Regions from separate parts of the Streptosporangium roseum DSM 43021 genome, predicted to be linked through region 3. Evidence: riboswitches for the same ligand, from Rfam matches in the RefSeq annotation. Region 3 holds a riboswitch; each other region holds the start of a gene.
The links. A riboswitch is a leader RNA that binds a small molecule or an ion and turns the genes downstream of it on or off. The one in region 3 is predicted to bind cyclic di-AMP.

Region 1: linked by a shared signal. The riboswitch ahead of SROS_RS54155 (C40 family peptidase) and the one ahead of SROS_RS51850 (C40 family peptidase) in region 3 are both predicted to bind cyclic di-AMP.
Region 2: linked by a shared signal. The riboswitch ahead of SROS_RS13035 (C40 family peptidase) and the one ahead of SROS_RS51850 (C40 family peptidase) in region 3 are both predicted to bind cyclic di-AMP.
Region 4: linked by a shared signal. The riboswitch ahead of SROS_RS35255 (coiled-coil domain-containing protein) and the one ahead of SROS_RS51850 (C40 family peptidase) in region 3 are both predicted to bind cyclic di-AMP.

The regions. Positions count from the first base shown of each region.
Region 1 covers NC_013595.1:10,095,688-10,099,113, reverse strand. The annotation lists gene SROS_RS46770 (TetR/AcrR family transcriptional regulator) at 1-284, opposite strand, end outside; gene SROS_RS44195 (LuxR C-terminal-related transcriptional regulator) at 503-703, shown strand; gene SROS_RS54155 (C40 family peptidase) at 909-1,874, opposite strand; cyclic di-AMP (ydaO/yuaA leader) riboswitch at 1,967-2,116, opposite strand; gene SROS_RS44185 (amino-acid N-acetyltransferase) at 2,602-3,111, shown strand; gene SROS_RS46765 (RDD family protein) at 3,352-3,426, shown strand, end outside.
Region 2 covers NC_013595.1:2,927,232-2,930,657, reverse strand. The annotation lists gene SROS_RS13045 (M48 family metallopeptidase) at 1-246, opposite strand, end outside; gene SROS_RS13040 (hypothetical protein) at 362-1,147, opposite strand; gene SROS_RS13035 (C40 family peptidase) at 1,225-1,713, opposite strand; cyclic di-AMP (ydaO/yuaA leader) riboswitch at 1,820-1,978, opposite strand; gene SROS_RS49495 (hypothetical protein) at 1,979-2,203, shown strand; gene SROS_RS13030 (hypothetical protein) at 2,277-2,540, opposite strand; gene SROS_RS13025 (TetR/AcrR family transcriptional regulator) at 2,822-3,426, opposite strand, start outside.
Region 3 covers NC_013595.1:8,851,967-8,855,392, forward strand. The annotation lists gene SROS_RS38775 (branched-chain amino acid aminotransferase) at 1-329, opposite strand, end outside; gene SROS_RS38780 (3-isopropylmalate dehydrogenase) at 502-1,548, opposite strand; cyclic di-AMP (ydaO/yuaA leader) riboswitch at 1,706-1,922, shown strand; gene SROS_RS51850 (C40 family peptidase) at 1,910-2,542, shown strand; gene SROS_RS38790 (TetR/AcrR family transcriptional regulator) at 2,601-3,350, opposite strand.
Region 4 covers NC_013595.1:8,067,768-8,071,193, reverse strand. The annotation lists gene SROS_RS35260 (WD40 repeat domain-containing protein) at 1-488, shown strand, start outside; gene SROS_RS35255 (coiled-coil domain-containing protein) at 649-1,572, opposite strand; cyclic di-AMP (ydaO/yuaA leader) riboswitch at 1,626-1,761, opposite strand; gene galT (galactose-1-phosphate uridylyltransferase) at 1,833-2,912, opposite strand; gene SROS_RS35245 (DeoR/GlpR family DNA-binding transcription regulator) at 2,909-3,426, opposite strand, start outside.

The DNA.
Region 1 (3,426 bases), 1.2 Mb from region 3:
TCACCGAGCGCGGCGAAAACGGTCTGGTCCTCCTCCCATTGGGAGGCGATTTCCTCGACGCTGTCAAGGCGGTGGGCGGCGTGCTCGTCGAAGAGAGTGAGGAACAACTCATCTTTCCCGGCGAAATGGGAGTAGAGGGCACCGACCGTGTGGCCCGCCCTGGAGGCGATCTCGTCGACGGAGGCCCCAGCGAAACCTTGTTCTGCGATGACTTCGGCGGCCGCGGCCAGCAGGCGGTTGCGGGTGCGCGCCTTGGCTTGGCCGCGACTTAACCGCAAAGGCACCGACATATCATGAGTACTTCACGTAGCGCCCGCTATGTCAATAGCGCTCGCCGCCTCTATGAAGAGGGGAACTTGACGACCTTTGAACAAGGCGTTTACCGTTCCTGACGGGCGACATTGATATCCAACATACTCACGCCTGAGTTCCAGTGCGGGGGGAGCGACTCTAGATGGCATATCCAGAAGTGGATTCCCGTCGCGGCGACAGCCTCCTGGGCATGGGCGAGATCGGTCTCAGTGACGAAGATCTCGTGCTCCTGGCAGAGCTTGCCAAGGGCGTCACCGTGGACCGGGTGGGTCGTCGCCTCGACATCAGCGGCCGGACCGTCCGGCGCAGGCTCCGCGGAATCTGCGACCGCATCGGCGTCGCCACGGCGATCGAAGCCGTGGCCTGGGCGGCTCGCCGCCGCCTGATCTAGCCGCGGGGTCCGTCGCCCGGTCTGTCCTGGTCGCGCGCTCCGCCGCGGTCCGACCGGATCGGGTGGTCCGCGGTCTGTCGTGGCCGCGTGGTCCGTCGCACTCCGATCCGATCGGACGGTCCACCGTCCGGTCTGGTCGGGCGGACCTTCGCCCGTCTGACCGGACGGTCCGCCCGTCTGATCGGGCGGGCCTTCGCCCTCCGGTTCAGTCCGCGACCCGCACGCCACCGGCGAAGGGCCGGTTGTCGATCGAGGCGATGTGGATGACGTCGCCGGTCCGGGGCGCGTGGACCATCAGGCCGGCGCCGATGTAGATGCCGACGTGGTGCAGGTCGTTGTAGAAGAAGACGAGGTCACCGGGGCGCAGCTCGTCCCTGGAGATGTGGGTGCCCGCGGTCCACTGGTCACCGGTGTAGTGCGGCAGGCTGATGCCGACCTTCTGGTAGGCCCACATGACCAGGCCGGAGCAGTCGAAGGAGTTGGGGCCCTCGGCGCCCCAGACATACGGCTTGAGCTGCTGGGAGAGTGCCCAGCGGGCGGCCTCGGCGGCCTTGCCGCTGCCGACGATCGGCACGCTGATCTTCACCCGGCTGCCCCGGCTGTTGGACTTGGCCCGGCTGCGCACCTCGCTGAACAGGTCGCTCTCGACCTTGTCGACGAGCCCTTCGATCTTGGTGCGCTTGGTGCCGATCTCCGACAGGAGGTCCTTGACCTCGGTGGTCCGGGCCTTGGCGCTGGCCTGCGCCCGCTCGGCGGCCTCGATCGCCCGGGCGACCTGGGCGACCTCCTCGCTCTGCTGCTGCTGGAGGGCGTAGTTCGTGGTGGCCTGGTCGAGGAAGGTGTCGGGATCGGTCGGCTGGCTGAAGACCATGGCGGCGCCCAGACCTCCCGACATGTAGGAGCTCTGCGCGAGGAGGGTGGCCTTGGCGCGCCGGGACGCCAGCTCGGACTCGCTGACGGCGAGGGTCTTCTTGGCGCTCGCGGCGGCGCGCTGCGCCTGCTTGAGCTTGACGCGCTCGCCGTTGTACTGCTCGGTGAGCGTTTCGATGTCGGTGTGCAGCTTCTCGACCTGCTTGGCCAGCTCCGGAAGGCTGGGCTTCGGGTCGGCGGTGGCCGCGACGACAGGGGTGCCGAGGGTCAGGGAGGCGAAGGCCAGTCCGATGAGCGCCATCCGGCGGGTGAGTCCACGCGGGGCGTGTTCTCGACGGCGGGCATGTCTGCCCGTGTTTTTCCCCCCACGGTCACGCGTGCGCTTCACCAACAGGCTCCTCTCTCGGCCGCCTACCGGGTTAGCTGACGGGTTCGGGCCGGAGGTAGCCCTACCGAGGGTGCGGGGGCACCTCGGATTCACCCCAGGGGACTAAAGGGTGGGTCCCCGGTTCCCCGGGTCCGGGGATTCGGCGGTTCAGCGCTTTAACGTCGCTGACATCGAGCACGGACATTAGTGCAATTGGAGGTTCATGCTCAACCAGAACTACAAACTCGGTAGAGCTTTCACAACCGGAATGTCACAAGAAGATCACACATCTCCATGATCAACATGTGCATTACGCTGGTTTTATGTGCTCTCGGTCAAGGGGAGGTGGAGGTCTTCGCAGCTCCAGGACCATGCGAAAGGCGAGTTTTGGCCCGTCACCGGCGCCCGCGGCCCAGCGTCATGGCGTGACTACCATCTGTCATCTGTTGGCCGTGGGGCGTGAGTTAAGGGTGAGCCGTAATTCGCGCGTGCCGAGGACGTACGCTGATCGGTTATGGAGCAGGTTGCGGAGCATTCCCCCACCCCGGCCGTTCGCGACACCGAGATCGCGGGACGACGCGCAGTGGCCGGGGGCGGAGACGTGGACGCGGAACGGGACCCGCGGGACCGCCCGGCGGACGCGGCGGAGGCCGCGGCCGAGATCACGGTACGGCGCGCCCGCACTCCGGACGTGCGCGCCATCCGGCGGCTCGTCGACACCTACGGGGGAGCCGGCCCGCGCCTTCTGGAGAAGGCCACGGTCACCCTGTACGAGGACATCCAGGAATTCTGGGTGGCCGAGCGGGCGGGCGCCGTCGTGGGCTGCGGGGCGCTGCACGTGCTCTGGGAGGACCTCGCCGAGATCCGCACCGTCGCCGTCGACCCCGCCTGCCGAGGGCTGGGCATCGGCCACCGGATCGTCTCGGAGCTCATCCGCACCGCCGGCGGGCTCGGGCTCCGGCGGGTCTTCTGCCTCACTTTCGAGGTCGGCTTCTTCGCCCGGCACGGCTTCCGTGAGATCCAGGGCACGCCCGTCGCACCGGAGGTCTACGCCGAACTTCTCGCCTCATATGACGAGGGCGTCGCGGAGTTCCTCGACCTGGAGCACGTCAAGCCGAACACCTTGGGAAACACCCGAATGCTGCTCCACCTGACCCGGGATCGCGACTGACGTGACCTTGACGGTTACCGATCAGAAAGATGACTGTTGATACCTATGTCGATACCTTGTGCTGCAGCAAGCATGTGAGTCTCACGTATGCCACATGCGCCGTCGAAGTAGTGAGGTGACGCGGTGAGCACCGGACAGCCGCCGTATCAGGATGATCCCGACCGCGATCGCACACCGTCGGGGCAGCCAGAGTACGGACAGCACAATGCGGGTCGAGCCCCTGGCGAACATGACCCTGACATGACAATTGTGGGATATCGATCGGAGACCTCACAGCCGCACACCGGTCCGGGCCAGACCCAGCCCGGTTACGGG
Region 2 (3,426 bases), 4.4 Mb from region 3:
CACCAGGGTCAGGCCGAGCGACAGGTAGGCGGGCACGCTGACCGCGGCGTCGAAGGCCTCGGAGCGTGCGATCTGGTCGGGGGTGAAGTCACGGGTCGGATCCGGCGGGACGGACGGGGCGGCGGCGGGCAGAGCCCGCCAGGGCGTGGTGAACGCCACGATCGCCAGCGTGGCCGCGCCGAGGGCGGCCAGCGCCCACCCCGCCACCCGGATGCCCGGGAGCGCCTCCGCCGTGGTCGTCGTCATCGGGACCCTCCCCGCAGGCGCGTCGCAGGCCCCGGGGAGACCGGAGGCGTGCCCGCCGTGGCCCGCGCCATGATGATCCCTCCGGAGACCGGAGGCGTGTCCGTCGTGGTCCGCGTCAACCCAGTTCCCTCCGGAGGTGGTCACGCCAGGCGGCGGTGAGCTCCGCCCGCGACAGGCCCAGCGCGCTGCCGACATCGCTACCGTAGAGCCTCACCAGCGCCTTCTCACCGAAGCGCTCCGCGATGTAGCGGCAGGCGAGCCACGCCTCCTCGTAGGCCTGCGCCAGCCGCGGGGCGCCGGGGGCGAAGTCGGCGGCTCCGGGGAGCCGGGCGGGCAGGGTGCCCGCGCGCACCTCCGCTGCCAGCTCGGCGGCGGCCTCGCGGACCCCGATCCCGGCGTCGCGGTATCCCACGTAGTCGGCGAACCCCTCCGACAGCCACATCGGCACCCGGCCGCCGCGGGTCGCGCCGGTGGCCACGTGGGTGAGCTCGTGCGTGATCACCACGTCCCGGCCGGCCGCGCTGAGCCTCGCGTAGCCCGACGGAAGGACGATCACCCTGTCGGCGGTGGCCATCGCGGCCAGCCCTCCCGTGCTCCCGGCACCCGCGAGCGCCGCCGCCTCCGCGTCGGTGGCGGGAAAGAGGATCACCGGCCGGACCGGTCCCCAGATCCGCCCGACGGTACGGCGGGCACGGTCGGCCCTCGACGCCAGATCGCGGAGATCGGCGAGCGGGACGCGGTGGCCGATCACGACGGAGTGCTCCCCGCGGACCACGGTCGCGGCCCCCGGCCAGAGGCCGCGCGTATCCTGCGGGAGCGGCCCCGCCCCGGCGGTCAGGCCGGCGCTCATCAGCGCCAGCATCCCGGTGAGCACGGCGCGGCGCCCTCTCCGGACGGACATATGAGCTGATGTTACTCGACCGGCATGGAGCGGCCCCGTCCATCCGCGGAGGATGGACGGGGCCGATTCGCTCGGGGTCAGCCGCCGGGACGGACCGCTCCGGCGAAGGAGGACTTGTAGTACCCCTTCAGCTTCACGATCCGGACCGTCTTGCCGCTGCTCGGCGAGTGGACCATCTTGCCCTTGCCGACATACATGCCCACGTGGCCCTTGCCGTAGAAGAACATCAGGTCACCGGGGCGCAGGCTGCTCCACGAGACCTTCTTCCTGACGGCGCGGTACTGGCTGTGCGTGATCCGGGGGAGGGAGACGCCGGCCTTGCGCCACGCGTACTGGACGAGCCCGGAGCAGTCGAACGAGCCGGGGCCGGAGGCTCCCCACCGGTACGGATCGCCGATCTGCTTCGTGGCCGCCGAGACGGCCTTGTGTGCCTTCACCTTCTGTCGTGCGACCTTGCTCGTCCGGGTGGTCTTGGCCTTCGCCGTACTCTCGGCCTTCGCCGTGCTCTTGGCCTGGACCGCGACCACGATGTCCGTCGTCGCCTGTGCCGCCGTGGATCCCAGCACGACCGCTCCGGACGAGGCGGTCAGGGTGAGTGCGGCACCGCCGAGGGAAAGGCGGGCAAGGCGCGACAGACGGGGGTTACGCAGGGTGGTAGACAGGATTTCTCCTTGGGGCTTCCACTGATGCCTACCGGGTTAGCTGACGGATTCGGGCGGGGAAGTCGCCCTACGGCATGAAATATGCCGATTCACCCCTGGCCATACCTTGAGGGCCCTTGGGTCCCCGGTTCCATGCCTCCTGGCTGCACGGATTCGGCAGGCCGCCGCGATGGGGTCCAACCCCTCAGGGGAGCGGCGGCCAATTGGATTTTCTGCGGAATGCCTGACCTTCGGGCAGGCATTCGGCGCGGCGACATGGCTTGCCACCGCGACGCCAGAAGGTACTCCGATCACCAAATTTCAGCAAAGCTATGCCAGGGAAATGGAGATCGACAAGCACCCCGCCCGGTTCCGTAATCCCTGCGTGATAGGCGGTTCCGTTATTTTTTTATGACCCTCGTCACATTATTATGATCATCATCCGAAGGCCGTCACTTCTGTAACATTCGTCACACTGCATTCGATCTTCAATTCCTCCGTCCCACCGGGTCGCCGTACCAGGACTCGCAGGCGTTGCCCGCCTCCGCGGGCACCGCGCCGGGCTGGAGGTACCGGCCGAACGCCGGATCGTACAGGCGGCCGCCCAGCCGGACGGTCCCGTCGAGGGTCTCCGCGGGGCTCCGCGTGCCGCCCAGCCAGCCGTACCGCCGGATCTCCGACCGCGCCACGCCGTACTCGTCGTAGTCGAGCACCGTCGCGGTCCCGGTCTCCGGCTCCAGCTCGGTGCCCACGTCGCCGTGGATGGTGGTGGGCTGCAGGCGGGCCGGCCCCTCCCTGCCGACGACCCTGGCGCCGCCCGGCGGCGTCGTAGATCGAGCGGGTGGACAGCAGCTCGGCGCGCTCGGGCGCGTCGAACCGGGTGATGGTGAGCTCGGCGAGACGGTAGCTGTCCTTGCCGAGTGCCGGCGCCCGGTTGTGCGCGGTGAGCTCGCGCACCACGCGGCCGTACCGGTCGTACTCGGCGACGGACAGATGGCCGCCGGGGACGAGGGCGCCGACCGCCCGGCCGTTCTCAGCGAGGGAGCAGCGCGTCCCGCATCACGCCCGCCAGCCAGTCGCGGAAGGAGTCGGCGGGCCAGTCGCACCGCTGCACCATGGCGCTGTAATGGGCGGGGTCGTTGAGGAGCCACATGACGTCGACGGCCCGCTCCCCGTCGAGTCCCGGCCGCAAGGGCCCCGTCGACCGCAGGCGCTCGACCACCATGCGCGCCCCCGCGCGGCGGTTGGCCTGCAGCGTGTCCCACAGCTCGGTCACCTCGGGCGCCGCGTCCGCGGCCCGGCGGACGGTCTCGAAGAGCGCCGCCGCGCGCCCCCCGATGAGCACGCACACCTGCGCGTAGGCGTCGAGGACGGCGGCCTGCGTGGTCGCGTCCCAGACGGGCTTGAACCACGGCCGGTCGGCCACCGGGACGGGGGCGTCGTCACCGGCGAGGGCCTGGTCGAGCACCTCGCGCAGCAGCGCCGGCTTGGAGCCGAAGGCGGCGAAGACGGTCGGGCGCGCGACACCGGCGGCGACGGCGATGTCGGCCAGGGAGGTGGCCACGTAGCCGTTCGCGACGAACAGCTCGCCGGCCGCCGCGACGATCGCCTGGCGCGTGCGCCGCGTGCCGTCCTCAC
Region 3 (3,426 bases):
ATCCGCGCCGCCGACAGGTTGAACCGGGCGGCGTTGGCGTAGGGGCGGAAAGACGCGATCGCGCCGCCCTCCTGGCGGTAGGCCTTCAGGCCCTCGAAGAGCTCCTGCGCGTAGTGGAAGACCGCCGTCGCCGGATCCAGGCTCAGCGGGCCGTACGGCATGAGCCGCGCGTCGTGCCAGCCCTCCCCCTCGGTGTAGTCGATCGAGATCATGTGATCGGTGAAGGTCTGCCCGAATCCGGGATCCGCCAGTACCCGCTCACGCTCGGCTGCGGTGCGAGCGTGGTCGGAGAGCTGCACGTCGAAGCTGAGCTTCTGAGCGGTGGTCATGACGGAGATCCTTCTCTTGTGGCGGTCTGCCCGTGAGTCCATTCTGCGATGGACCGGGTAACGGGAAACTACTGCATCCATGTCGAAACCCGGCACTGCCGGGGTAAACGAAGACGCGCCCGGCGGCTCACATGAGCCGCCGGGCGCGTCTGGGATCGGGGAGGCGGCTTGGTCAGCCGGTTACTCGGGCGGTGATGTCGTCGCCGATCTCGTGGGTGGTCCGGCCGGCCCAGCCGGTCAGCCGCTCGACGAGGTCGTCGGCCACGGCCTGCTCGACCTTGGCGGCCTCGGCGGTCAGGCCGAGGTGGTCCAGGAGCATGGCGACCGACAAGATCGTCGCGGTCGGGTCGGCCTTGCCCTGCCCCGCGATGTCGGGGGCGCTGCCGTGGACCGGCTCGAACATGCTCGGCGCGGTGCGGTCGGGGTTGACGTTGCCGCTGGCCGCCAGGCCGATGCCGCCGGCGACGGCGGCGCCGATGTCGGTGATGATGTCGCCGAAGAGGTTGTCGGTGACGATCACGTCGAAGCGCTCCGGCTGTGTGACGAAGAACATCGAGGCGGCGTCGACGTGGCAGTAGTCGGTCGTGACGTCGGGGTATTCCAGGCTGACCCGGTCGAAGGTGCGGGCCCAGAGGTCACCGGCGTAGGTGAGCACGTTGGTCTTGTGGACCAGCGTCAGCTTCTTGCGCGGCCGGCTGAGCGCCTTGTCGAAGGCGTAGCGGACGACCCGCTCGACGCCGAAGGCGGTGTTCAGCGACTCCTGCGTGGCGACCTCGTGCGGGGTGCCCCGGCGCAGCACGCCACCGGCTCCCGCGTAGAGGCTCTCGGTGCCCTCGCGGACGACGATCATGTCGATGTCCTCGGGACGGGCCTTGCCCAACGGGGTCTCGACGCCGGGGAAGAGCTTGACCGGGCGGAGGTTCACGTAGTGGTCGAGCTCGAAGCGGAGCTTGAGCAGCAGGTCGCGCTCCAGGATGCCCGGGGGCACGCTGGGGTCGCCGATCGCACCGAGCAGGATCGCGTCGTATCCGCGCAGCTCGTCCAGGACCGCGTCGGGAAGGGTCTCACCGGTCTTGTGATACCGCTTGGCGCCGAGGTCGTAGGTGGTGGTCTCCACCTTCGTGCCGACCGCTTCGAGGACCTTCAGGGCCTCGGTGACGACCTCGACTCCGATCCCGTCCCCGGGGATGACTGCCAGGCGAATGTTGCGCGAATCCATGCAGGCACCTTACCGGTCCGTCTCGGTAATCGAACACCGATCTCACCCATCGGACATTTCAGCGCGTCCGGGACGCGTGATCGCTTTGTCCGGTTTTGCGACGTATTGACCCTTTCGTTAACTTTGGTTATGGTCCTCTCCATTCGAACCGACGCCTAATCCGCACCGGCCGTCCCCCTTTCGGCCTGCGCGGAGCCGGGGAACCACCATCTGGGATCCACGGCCGTCCAGGACATCTCGCTTCGCACGGCGGAGCCATGCCCTGGGCCGCCTTCAACGGGATCCCTTGGGGCGAATCAGCGCTTCCCGCGCTGTAGGGCGGCCTCCACGCCCGAGCCCGACAGCTAACCCGGCCGGCCTTATGGAAGGAACCATCCTGTCCGGCAAGATTTACCCCCGCGTCCTGACCCTTCTCGTCGCCGGCACCACCGTGTTCGCGACCCCGTCCCTCGCGCAGGCCGACACTCCCGCCCCCGCCCCCTCCCCCGCCCCCTCGCCTGAGGCCACGACGCTCACCGGCCCCAAGCTCAAGGAGATCCTCGCCGAGCAGGCCCCCAAGCCCGCTTGGAAGAAGGCCCTGAAGTGGGCCATGGCCCAGCGCGGCACCCCGTACGTCTGGGGCGGCACCGGCCGCGGCGGCTTCGACTGCTCCGGCCTGATGCTCCGCGCCTACGGCGCCGCCGGGATCAAGCTGCCCCGCGTCGCCGCCGACCAGTACCGCGCGTTCTCCAAGAAGATCGCCTGGAAGAACCTCAAGCCCGGCGACCTGGTCTTCTTCCACGGCCTCGGCCATGTCGGCATGATCAGCAAGCCCGGCTACATGGTGCACGCCCCGCAGAGCGGCGACGTGGTCAAGGAGGAGAAGCTCAACGCCTGGCGCCGCAGCAGCTTCGTCGGCGGCGTCCGCCCCGACCCCGCGGGCGTCAAGCTCTCCGTCGAGCAGGCCAAGCGCGCGGCCGAACCCGCCCCCACGATGCTCGAGGCCACCGCCTGAGCACCGGGGGCCCCGGGGACGCCGCGGGCCGCTCCACCCGTGGCGCCCCCGGGGCCCCTCAGCCGGCGGAACCGCCCGCCGGGCCGAGGCGGGCCTGGAGGCCGTCGAGGACTCGCTCGAGCCCGTAGGCGAAGGTCTCCTCCCGGTTCTTCTCCGGGTCCTCGCCCCGGTAGGTCGCGTACAGCTCCCGCAGCCTCGGATACGCCAGCGCGGCCGCCTCGGCGGCCGGCCACAGGTCCTCCACCACGTCCCGCTCGCTCCGGGCGCCACCGGCGAGCTTCGTGAGCATCGCGGCTTCGCTGGTCGCCGTCCCCAGGACGTACGCGGCAACCGTCTGCACGGCCTGGTCGGCCTCTCTCAGCGCGAAGCCCGCCGCCTCGAACACGGCGAGCATGCGGTCGGACTGCCGCATCATGTTCGGCCCCAGGTAGGCCAGCCCCACCTCGTCGAGCACGGAGACCATCCAGGGATGGCGGAGGATCACCGACCGCATGCTGCGGGCGCAGCCGACGGCGGCCGCCCGCCAGTCGGCCGGATCTTCGACGTCCGGCACCCGCATTTCGCTGTAGACCTCGTCCACGACCAGTTCGATCAGCTCGTCCTTGTTGGCCACGTGCCAGTAGATCGCGGTGGCCACGGCGCCCAGCCGGCCACCGAGGCGCCGCATGCTCAGGGCGTCGATCCCCTCGCCGTCGAGCAGCTTGAGGGCCTCGGACACGATCTGCTCCCGGCTCAGCGCCGGCTGTTCGCGCCGTTGCCTGCGCGGCCGGGTCCACACCGAGGGGAGCGGCGATTCGTCGGCTGACATGCGGGCCTCCTTTGGTCGGACGGAATTGCACGTCGTACGCGTGAATGTACAGCGTTCAAGCAACATGTCGAGCGAA
Region 4 (3,426 bases), 780 kb from region 3:
TCGTCCTCGCTGGAAACGCGTATCGGGCCGGGCTCTGGAACCTCGATGACCGGTCGCGTCCGGTCAGCACGGCTGTGTTCGATGTGCCCCTCGCCGACATTTATGACATGGCCCTGACCTCCGACGGGAAGATCGCCCTGCTCGCGGGACCGAGCGATTCCGGGATTCTCTGGGACCTCTCCGCCCCGTCCGGGCCGGCCCGGACGGCCGCGTTGAAGGGATACGCGCGGGAGATCGATTCCGTGGCTCTCAGCGCCGATGGCGGCATCGCCCTGGCGGCCGGCCCCGGCGGGGTCTCCCTGTGGGATCTCAGGGGCCTCGCCGAGGTCGTCGCCGACCCGGAGCGGGCGGCTTGCAGCGGTAACACCAACGCGGAGATCGACAAGGCGGACTGGGCCCGCTACGCGGGCGGCGCGGACTGGTCGGACTACGGGGGAGGGGGTTCTGACGTCCTTGCCGTCTGCTTCATCAGCCCGGGCTCCGCATGATGCCCTGTCCGACCATGTCGCTGACGGCTGACACCGTTTGACGACGGGGCCGGGTGCCACTCGGTGATCGAGAAGCCCGGAAATGTTGGCGGCGGTGAACGCGTAGTGTGCCCCGAGAGCCATCCACGACGCGTTAACCGCAGGTCAGCGCCCCAGCAGCTCAGTACATCGAGATGTGGACGTGGTCGAAGTGGTTGGCGGTGATGCCGCCGCGGTTGGACATCGGGCGCCAGCCGGAGCCGGAGTTGATGCGCTGGCGCCAGATGACGTATTTGACGCCGAGGGCGGCCTTGTTCTTGATGGTCCAGGCGGCGATCTCGTCGCCGAGTTTGATGTGGGCGGCCGAGGGCATCGAGCCGCCGGTGCTCATCATGAAGTCGCAGGCGCGGCCGAGGGGGTGTTCGCCGCCGTCGTTCGCGGCCCGGTAACAGCCGACCTGGTAGGGCAGGGGAAAGCGCTTCTTGATGGCTTCGCGCATGATCCGGGTGCGGTCGGTGATGTTGTCGGCGCCGGCGGGGAGCTGGGGGGCCCAGCTGCCGTCGGCGCGGCGGCCGGAGCCGGTGGGGACGAGCGCGTCGAGCTTCTTCTCGATGTCGTCGATCACCTGCTCGGCTTCCTCACGCTGGTTCTCCACTGCCGCCGCCTCCTCGCCGATCGCTTTGGTGAGCTGGGCGGCCTTGTCCGCCGCCTGCTTCTTGAGGTCCCGGCTCAGGGCGAAGCCCTGCAGGTAGGTGCTCTGCTGGGCGCTGAGCTGCTCCATGATCGCGAGGCCTCCGATGTCGGTGGAGAACAGCACGGAGGGCAGGTCGACGGCGTTGCTCTGGTAGCGGTACTGGGCGAGGGTGTCGACCTGCTTCTCGGCCTCGGCGTAGCTCTCCTCGGCCTTGCGCAGGTCCGTCTTGGCGACGCTCTCGGCGGCCTGGGCCTTCTTGAGGGATTCGCGCTTGGCCGCGTAGGTCTCGATGAGCTTGTCGACCTTCTTGTTGAGCTGGGCCAGCTCGGCGCGGAGCTGGGACTCCTTCGGCTTGGGGGTCGCGTTACCCGCGGTAGCCGTGCCAAGGGTGAACGCTAGGGCCGAAACCATGGAAATGGTCAAAGCCGCATGGCGACGGAACGTGGGGGATAGAGCCGCCACGACTCTCCTCTCCTTCCGCCTACCGGGTTAGCTGACGGGTTCGGGCTGGAGGAAGCCCTTCCACCGAAGTGGTTCACCCCAAGTGCGGTGGGTCCCCGGCTCCCGGGCGACGCGCCCGGAATTAGGCATATCGGACATTAGGTCCGATGTGTGAGGATAGTAGTGGTAAACCCTGGGTAACGCGACCCCAATCTGAGACTAATAAGTGATCATCCTGTGACAAGAGAACGTAAAAGGCGCGCCGTCTCCTCAGGCAGGACGTCGTTCACGAAAGCCCCCATGGCCGACTCCGATCCGGCGAGATACTTCAGCTTGTCCGGCGCCCGGCGGATGCTGAACAGCTCCAGGTGCGCGTACGACAGCTCCCGGCCGACGTTCACCGGCGCCTGGTGCCAGGCCGCGACGTACGGCATGGGCACGCCGAAAAGCCCGTCCAGGCGGCGGAGCACCTCCGTGTAGAGCGGTCCGAACGCCGCGCGCTCGGCGGGCTCCAGCCCGCCCAGGTCGGGGACCTGGCGGTGCGGGTAGAGGTGGACCTCCACGGGCCAGCGCGCCGCGGCGGGGACGAAGGCCGTCCAGTGCTCGTTCGAGGCGACCACGCGGATCCCGGCCTCCCGCTCGGCGGCCAGCACGTCGGCGAACAGGTTGCCCCCGGTCCGCTCCCGATGGCGCTCGGCCGCGCCGAGGGAGAGCCTGGTGCGCGGGGTCACGTAGGGGTAGGCGTAGATCTGGCCGTGAGGGTGGGCCAGAGTGATGCCGATCTCCGCTCCCCGGTTCTCGAAGCAGAACACCTGCTCCACGCCGGGCATCGCGGACAGCTCCGCCGTACGGTCGATCCAGGCCTCCATGACCAGCTCGACCTGGCCGGCGGAGAGCTCGGAGAAGGACGAGCCGTGGTCGGAGGTGAAGCAGACCACCTCGCACCGCCCGGTCCCCGGGCGGACCTCGCTCAGCCCCCCCACCTGGTGGTGTTCGCCCCTCTGGGCGGAGAAGGAGGGGAATCGGTTCTCGAAGACGACGACGTCGTAGGCGCTCGACGGGACCTCGGTCAGGTTGCCGAGGGTCGACGGGCACAGCGGGCACTCGCTCGCCGGCGGCAGGAAGGTGCGCCCCTGGCGGTGCCCGGCCACCGCGATCCACTCCTCGGTGAGCGGGTCGTAGCGCAGCTCGGAGGCCGGCGGGCGGGGCGGCAGGTCGCGCTTGTCGATCGCGCCGCGGTCGGCGTCGTCGTGCCGGTCGAAGTAGAACAGTTCCCGCCCGTCGGCCAGGTGGGTGATCGTGCGCTTCATCGGCTCAGCACCGCGCTCTCCGGCCGCGCCTCGGCGACGATCAGCTCGCCGACCTGGGCGGTGAGCTCGTCGCGGGCCTCGTCCGGCATGCCGGAGTCGGTGATCACGACGTGGGCCTGGGACAGCTCGGCGATCGTGCTGATCCCGACCGTCCCCCACTTGGTGTGATCGGCGGGCACCACCAGGCGGTGCGCGGAGGCGACCAGCTCGCGGTTGGTCTCCGCCTCCAGCAGGTTCGGAGTGGTGAACCCGGCGCGGGCGTCCATCCCGTGCACGCCGAGGAACAGGGTGTCCACGTGAAGCCCGCGGATGGCCGCCACGGCGACCGGGCCGACCAGCGCGTCCGAGGGGGTCCGGACGCCACCGGTCAGCACGACGGTGCGGTCGGCGCGGGGGGAGCGGTGGAAGACGTCGGCGATCCGGATCGAGTTGGTGATCACGGTCAGGTCGGGCACGTCGACCACGGAGTGGGCCAGCGTCCAGGTCGTGGTGCCGGCGGACAGCGCGATGGCCG